Regions from separate parts of the Paenibacillus sp. URB8-2 genome, predicted to be linked through region 2. Evidence: predicted binding sites of a transcription regulator. Region 2 holds the regulator's gene; the other holds the start of a gene.
The links. The regulator Rex, encoded in region 2, represses fermentation and respiration genes when NADH is low (regulators of the CRP and FNR family bind a similar motif). The targets are predictions, from matches to a motif close to TTGTGAAATATTTCACAA.
Positions count from the first base shown of each region.

Region 1: the regulator Rex is predicted to act here: its motif matches at 2,959-2,976, upstream of qoxA (cytochrome aa3 quinol oxidase subunit II).

Region 1 covers NZ_AP023239.1:1,093,130-1,097,345, forward strand. Annotated here, with positions in the region: gene qoxB (cytochrome aa3 quinol oxidase subunit I) at 1-1,645, opposite strand, end outside; gene qoxA (cytochrome aa3 quinol oxidase subunit II) at 1,684-2,700, opposite strand; gene PUR_RS05110 (polysaccharide deacetylase family protein) at 3,119-4,216, shown strand, end outside.
Region 2 covers NZ_AP023239.1:3,614,352-3,618,567, forward strand. Annotated here, with positions in the region: gene PUR_RS16615 (amidohydrolase) at 1-1,141, opposite strand, end outside; gene PUR_RS16620 (redox-sensing transcriptional repressor Rex) at 1,128-1,778, opposite strand; gene dinG (ATP-dependent DNA helicase DinG) at 2,281-4,216, opposite strand, start outside.

The DNA.
Region 1 (4,216 bases), 2.5 Mb from region 2:
CCGCGAAGTTGTATTCCGGGATTGGGCTCTTGGTCGCCCATTCGAGCGTGCGGGCATCCCACGGATCGCCGCTCTCGTCGCGCGGCATATAGCGTGTGCTCCAGTAAATGTTATAAACGAGAATGACGAAGCCGATAGCGAGGCCGAGCGCGCCGGCGAATGAGATCATGTTAAGCGGGCCGAAGCCCGTTTCGGCGGAATAGGTGTACATCCGGCGCGTCATGCCCATGAGTCCGAGAATGAACAGCGGGAAGAACGCCACATTAAAGGAAATGATAATCCACCAGAAAGCATGCTTGCCCAGACGTTCGTTTAGGCGGAAGCCGAATACTTTGGGGAACCAGTAGTGGAAGCCCGCGATAACGGCGAATACGGCGCCCGGAATCAGAACATAGTGAAAATGCGCCACAAGGAACATGGTGTTATGGTACTGATAGTCGGCGCTGGCCATGGCCAGCATAACGCCGGTAACGCCGCCGATAGTGAAGATCGGAATGAAAGCCAGAGAATACAGCATCGGCGTTGTGAAGCTGATCCGCCCTTTTCGGAGGGTGAACAGCCAGTTAAAGATTTTGACGCCTGTCGGCACGGCAATGGCCATCGTCGAAATCGAGAAGAAGCTGTTGACCATGACGCCTTGACCCATCGTATAGAAGTGATGCGCCCATACAACGAAGGACAGTAAGGAGATGATCAGCATACTGGCGACCATCGAAGTGTATCCGTACAGATTTTTCCTGGAAAAGGTCGCGATGATTTCACTGTAAATACCGAAGGCCGGCAAAATAACGATATATACTTCCGGATGTCCCCATACCCAGAACAGGTTGGCCCAGAGCATATCCATGCCGCCGTTCGCCATCGTAAAGAACTGGGAGCCGAACAGACGGTCGAACATCATCAGCGCCAGCGCCACGGTCAGCACCGGAAACGCGAAGACGATGATTACGTTCGTAATCAGCACGGACCAGGTGAACATTGGCATGCGCATCAGCTTCATACCCGGAGCGCGCATCTTCAGAATCGTCACGATAAAGTTGACGCCTGTCATCAGTGTGCCGATACCGGAAATCTGCAGCGCCAGCGAATAGTAGTTGTTGCCCACGGTCGGGCTGAATTCCAGACTCGCCAGCGGGAAATACGCGGACCAGCCGGCGTCGGGAGACCCGCCGATGACAAACGAGATATTAAGCAGCATGGCTCCGAAGAAGAAGAGCCAGAAGCTGACCGCGTTCAGGCGCGGGAAGGCGACGTCCCGGGCGCCAATCTGCAGCGGGACGACGACGTTCATAAGGCCGATAATAAACGGCATAGCCATGAACAGAATCATAATCAGTCCATGGGTCGTAAAGACCTCATTGTAATGCTGCGCGTCCAGAAATTTCATTTCCGGGGCGGCGGTCTGCAGACGCATCATCAAAGCGTCGATGCCTCCGCGGAACAGCATGAGCAGCGCGGCCAGAATGTACATAACGCCAATCCGCTTGTGATCAACGGTCGTCAGCCATTCCCGCCACAGCCAGCCCCATTTTTTAAAAACGGTTAACCCGACTACAATCCCGATCGAGGCGAGAGCGATGCTGATCATCGCTCCGTAGATCAGGGGTTCGCCGTGAACCTTGAATTTTTCTATATCAAAATTCATTGGGAGGACTCCTTTCAGTTGTTCAAGTAAGTCTGGAATTAGTTGCTCTGGTGCGTGTGTTCATCCGCCGGCGAGCTGGGCAGAGGAGAGTTGAGTTCAGAATCCGGCTTGCTGTTGAATTCCGTCTGTTTCTCCGGAGCGGGAGAAGGATGAACGTCCTTGTTATCCTGGTGCTCCATGTTGCCGTTGTCCATTTCCATATTGCTGTGGTCCATATCCATATGCTCGCTGTGCTCTCCCGGAGGAGGGCTGAAGGCCAGATGCGTGGACGAGAACGTTTCTTGCCCGACATGGGCCGTTGCCAGCAGCGATTTGAATTTGTCTTCGGTCAGCTGCGGAGCGGTTTCCTTGACGTCTTTTATCCAATTGTCATAGTCTTCGGCGCTCATTGATCTCGCTGTGAACTCCATTTGGGCATAGCCTTTGCCGCTGAAGTTCGTGTTTCTTCCGAGAAAATCGCCTTGGGATTCCGCGACAAGATTCAGATAGGTCGTCATATCGCTCATCGCGTATTTTTGTCCGGCGAGCTGCGGAATCCAGAAGCTTGTAATCGGTCCGAAGGAATACAATCTGAACTCTACCGGGCGATTAACGGGGAAGTTCACATAGTTTACCGTTTCAATGCCTTCCTCCGGATAGCTGAAATGCCATTTCCAATTGGAGGACGAAGCGTAAATGACCATCGGTTTCTGATCCTTGTAATCTGCGGGAACATTCTCCACCGCATTCGTCGTCTTCACGGTTACGACCGAAAGGAAGGCGACGATGATGATCGGAATCGTGATCCAAGTGACTTCCAGCCATTTATTTCCTTCTTCATGCGGAGGAATATACCCTTCGTTGCTTTTTTTTGCGCGGTACTTCACCAGCATGATAATGTAGAGAATGTAGACCACGGCCAAGACGCCGAGCATCGTCAGAATGGACAGGATGATCGTGTCGGACAGCGTTTTTGCCGCAGGCCCCTTCGGATTCAGAACGGTGAGCGAACTGCATCCGGGCAGCAGCAGGAAAAGGCTGAAAAACAATGCGTATAAAGGCCCTTTTTTGTTCATGGTGAACTCCTTTCCTTAAATACTGGTTTTCATTAACCGGAAAACATTAACCTCTATCTATATTAGAAATTCCTTAAGGGGAATGCAAAATGCACAATATAGTTTATATTCCATATAAATCCTATAAAATGGCGATTTGTTTAATTTTCTGTGTAAAAACTGTTACAAAAATCGAGATAATATGATATAGATCACTGTCGTTACGCTGTTTTGCGCTGGATTTTAATTGTTCGAAAATTGTTCATGAATTAAAGATTGTTGCTAAGTTTGTCACAAATAATTTGCTCTTGCGCACAGCTTTTAGTGCCGGTGGTAACAAGTTTTTTGCCTGATGGTTACATTCTCTCAAATTCGTTTGATTCTATTTATGTTAAGGTTTAGAGAGAACTGAACTACATAGGATAGGAGACTTGCCGCCTTGCCGATCAAAAAACTGTTGTTATGCGCTATTATATTTATCATCGCATTGGGAACGGGGCCGGGAGCGCTTGCCGCAGGAAGCGGCGAAATAAAGCTTGGAGTCAATGACAGCGTTACGGATATCCGCGCCGTGTCCGTGGAGTATACCTTTTATGTGCCGGTGCGCGAGCTTGCGGAGAAGCTGAAGCTGAGCCTTTCGGGCACACCGGAGGATTTGAGTCTTGCCGGCGGCGCCGGAAGTCTCAAAATCTTGAAAGAGGGCAAGGGGATCATGGAAGACGGGACGGAAATAAGCCTGGGCACCTTTACAAGCGGCGGTAAGCTGATGGTGCCCCTGAAAATCGTTCCGCTGTTCGGCTATTCTGTATCTTATAAGCCCGATCAGCATTTGCTGCGGATTACGGACGGTACGCAGTCGCTCGATGACGATGCGTTTGCCGCGAAGTTTAAAAACGAGCTTGCGCCGGAAGAGCCGGCCCAGCCTGCTCCAAGCCCGTCCCCGGCCGTGCCGGATTCTTCCGTGCCAGCCCCGAATTCTACCAAGCCGGGAACGCAGGGAAAGATCGTTTATTTGACCTTCGACGACGGACCGTCGGCGACGACCGGGCAGCTGCTCGATATTTTGGAGAAGCACGGCGCAAAGGCGACCTTTTTCATGCTGGGACCGAACATCGGGCGTTATCCGGGTCAGGTGAAGCGCATGGTTAAATCGGAGCAGGGCCTCGGCCTGCATGGCATAACCCATATGAAGAGCAAGTTTTACGCTTCGCCGCCTGCCGCGCTTAAAGAAATGAACCAGGACAATGCAGATCTGGGGGCGGTCTCCGGTCAGTCCACCAAGCTGATTCGCACGCCTTACGGCAGTAAGCCGTATTTTACGAAAGCCTTCAGAGATAAAGTGCTGGGCAGCGGCTATCGTCTCTGGGACTGGAACGTCGATTCCCTGGACTGGAAATATGGGAGCGCCGGCGATTCGATCTATAACAATGTGGTCAGTCAGGTCAGCAAGCTGGACAAGTGCGGCGTCGCGCCCGTCATTCTGATGCACGATCAGAAGACGACGCTCAAGGTGCTGCCCCGTATTTTGGATTATCTC
Region 2 (4,216 bases):
CCGTATGCGGCAGCAGATGCGGCTGGTCAATATCGATGGCGATGAAATCGGCCTTCATTCCCGGCGCGAGGCGGCCCACTTGATTAAGGAATACGGACTTCGCGCCATACTCCGTTCCCATACGCAGCGCTTCGCCGGCTGGAACCGCCGTCGGATCGCCGGACACTCCTTTATGGATCAGCGCGGCCAGGCGCATTTCTTCAAACATGTCCAGGTTATTATTGCTTGCCGGACCGTCCGTTCCGAGCGATACCGTAACGCCCGCCTTCAACAGCTCGGGTACGCGAGCAACCCCGCTGGCCAGCTTCAGGTTACTGCCCGGATTGTGGGAAACGCCGACAGACTTACGGGCAAGAATTTCAATTTCCTCGTCGTTCAGATGGACGCCGTGCGCCACAAGCGACGGGCGGGTGAACATGCCAAGCTTCTCGAGATGGGCTACGGGCCGCAGTCCGTAATCCGCTTCGTTCTGCTCCACTTCCCGCCGCGTTTCAGACATATGGGTATGAATAGGCAAGTCCAGGTCATGGGCAGCCTGAACGAATTTCTCGAAATAATCCGGAGGGCAGGTATACGGAGAATGCGGCGATATCATGGCCGTGATTCTTCCGTTCGCTTTACCGTGCCACTCTTTTGCAAAAGCAATCGCTTCCGCAAGCTTCTGGTCCTGCACTTCCGGCGGGCACAGTCCGATTACGCCCCGCATCAGGACGGAGCGTATTCCGGAAGCTTCAGCCACTTCCGCGACCCGGCCCATGTGATCGTACATATCGAGAAACGTCGTTGTTCCTCCCTTAAGCATTTCCAGTACCGACAGGGCGGTTCCCCAGTAAACGTCGTCGCCAGTGAATTTCCCCTCCATCGGCCACATTTTCTCCTGGAGCCATACCTGAAGAGCAAGATCGTCTCCGTAGCCGCGCAGCAGAGACATCGCTGCGTGCCCATGCGTATTGACCAATCCGGGCAAGAACAGAAGACGGCTTCCGTCAAAGGAAGGAACGTCTTCTTCAAGCGCAGGCGGTTCTTCCCCTATGTATGTGATCAGATCGTTATCGATAACCATATACCCGTCGATAACAGGCTTATCAGCGCCGGGCACAGCGAATTTGCCGCCGCGGATCATCCATTTATTGCCCATCAACTTCCTCTTCCTTTCCTTCGTGAAGATAATACGCCAAGCTTTGCAGGTCTGTCGTAAAGTCGGCAGCGTGCACGCGAACCTCGGATGGCGTCTTCAGGATTACCGGCGCAAAGTTCAGAATTGCTTCAATGCCGGATTCAATGAGAATATCCGCGACATTTTGCGCTTCCTGATCAGGCACGGTAATGATGCCGATGCGAATGCCCTGCTCACGGACGGTATTTGCAAGCTCGTCCATGGGCTGGACGGTCAGTGTATTGATTTTGGTTCCGACTTTCGGCTGATATGAATCGAAGACGGCCGTTATTTTCATCGTATCTTTCAAATATGCATTGTAATTGGATAGAGCATGGCCCAGGTTGCCGGCTCCGACCAAAGCAACGTTGATCGGCTGATCCAGCTTCAGGATATGGCGGATTTTCTCGATCAGGTACGGAACGTCATAGCCGATTCCTTTTCTGCCGAAGTCTCCGAAATAGGCCAAATCCTTTCGTATTTGCGCAGGATTTAAATCGAGCCGCTGTCCAAGCTCTTGAGAAGAAACAGTAGCGATTTCGCGTCTGTGCAGATCGTTCAAAAACCGCAGATACACAGGCAATCTGCGGACAACGGCCTCCGATATTTTGTCCGATTTCATGTGTTCTCCTCCTAAAAGATTATCGATCCCTCCCAAACCCTCCCTTCCAAGGGAGGGCCCCAAGGGCTGCCGCCCTCTGGACACCCGCTAATGGCAATTGGCGTTGGCGGAAGTTGGGCGGAACCTTGATCAGACGGGTGAAGGATCGCTTATCGTCCCGTTCGGGACACGCTTTACGAATGGCGGGATTTAGTTATAGGACCCGCCAAAAGATTAAAACCGGACAGATCGGCCTATGTTGTACAATGGCCAATCCGTTTCTAAAAGCGGCAAGGCTAAAATCGGGTGATCGGCCTATGTTGGACAATGGCCAATCTGTTTCTAAAAGCGGTAAGGCTAAAACCGGTGATCGGCCTATGTTGTACAATGGCCAATCTGTTTCTAAAAGCGGTAAGGCTGAAACCGGAGATTGGCCTATGTTGTACTATGGCCAATCCGTTTCTAAAAGCGGCAAGGCTAAAACCGGGTGATCGGCCTATGTTGTACTATGGCCGATCCGTTTCTAAGATGCTCCGTCATGCTGCAGCCATTCGGCGATTCGCGGAACCATTTGCTCTGTTGTCATATGCTCCATTTTGGGTCCCGGCAAGGAGTACAGGAAGTATTTCCCGTAATAAGATTCGATTACTCTGGTATCATATACGATAACAATTCCGCGATCCTGCGCGGTCCGCACAAGGCGGCCGAATCCCTGTTTGAAACGGATGACGGCCTGAGGCACGGACAGCTTCATGAACGGATTCTTCTTCTGCGCCTGCAGTAGTTCGGCTTTGGCTTCCGCAAGCGGGTGGTTCGGCGGCTGAAAAGGCAATCTGACGATCGCCAGGCAAGTTAGCGCGTCGCCGGGAATATCCACCCCTTCCCAGAAGCTGCTCGTTCCCAGCAGAACGGAAGCGGAATTTTCCTGGAAGCGGCGGAGCAGCTTGCTCCGGCTGCCTCCTTCGACGCCCTGGCCCAGCACGGCGATCTCCTCGGAGGCCAGCGCCTCCTTGAGCGGGTCGTAGACCTGGCGCAGCATCTTGTACGATGTGAACAGAACCAGCATGCGTCCCCTCGTCGTTACCGCGGCCTCGGCCAGGGAATGAACCAGCATATCAACGAACCGGGCGTCGCCCACCGTACCCTTCACGCTGGGGAAATCCCGCGGAATGACCAGAAGCGCCTGATCCCGGTATCGGAACGGAGAAGGAAGCTGTACAGTAGACAGCCGTCCTTCCTCATGAGCCTCATTCAGACCCAGATTGTCGATCATAAACTGGAACGATTTATCGACGGACAAGGTTGCAGACGTCAGAACGATGCTTTTTTTCTTATCGAAAAAAAGTTCCTTCAGGTGGGTGCTGACATCGACGGGCACGGCATAGAGCTGCAGCGATTTGCTGCGGTAATTTCCATTTGCCTCCAGCCAATATACAACATTTTCATCGTTCATGCCCATAAAAAAACGCACCTGCTCGCGGATATCGCCCAAATCTTTGAATAGCCCGCCAACATCGGTTACAAGGCTGTCAGCCGAAGACTGACCTTCCTGATCGCGCATCTCGGACAGCATTTTGTCGCCCTTGCGGATAATATCGCTTAATGAAAGATTCAGTGTATTCTCAAGCAAAGCAAGCTCTTCCCAGCCTTTCGGCTTCTTGGAGGGAAGAAGGCGGTGCACAAGCTGCCCCGCTTCTCCCGCCCCCGAGTCGGCGCGTTCCGGCATCAGAGTGAACAGCTTCTCGCTCAGCAAATCCCACGACTCTTTTACGGTAAGGAGATCGGGATACAGCCTGTCGATAACGCCGCTCCACTCGGAAGCCTGCTCGCTGCCCGAGCTTTGAAGAATCTGACGCAGCGCTGGGAGCTGACCGTTCCGGCTGTCTTTGTACAGACGATTCAGCGTATGAGACACGGTGAAGTGCTTCATATGCATGCCCAGGTGCTTTCCTGCCACTTCCTCCAGCTGATGCGCCTCGTCGATCACAAGGTAGTCATAAGAAGGAAGGAGCTGATGGCCCGCTTTTACATCGGCAAACAATTTGGAATGGTTGGTAATTACCACGTCGGCATTCCCCGCCTCATGCTTGGCGCGATGATAGTAGCATTTACGGAACCACGGACAAGCCCGCCCCAGGCAGGAGTCGGTATCGCTCGCCACCGTTTCCCAAAAGTCGCCGCCCCGGCTGCTCATATTCAGCTCTTCGTCGTCGCCCGATTCAGTCTGAGTGAGCCACACGATCATTTGCGCGGCAGTCAGCGTGTCCTCTCTCGGGGAGACGAAATCTCTTTTATTTATTTTATGTTCAAATTTACGCAGACACAAATAGTGTCCTCTTCCTTTAAACACCGCCGCTTTGAACGGAAAGGGCACGGTCTCGGTCAATAAAGGAATATCTCGTTCGCGAAGCTGGTCCTGAAGATTAATCGTATGAGTGCTGACCATCACTTTTTGACCC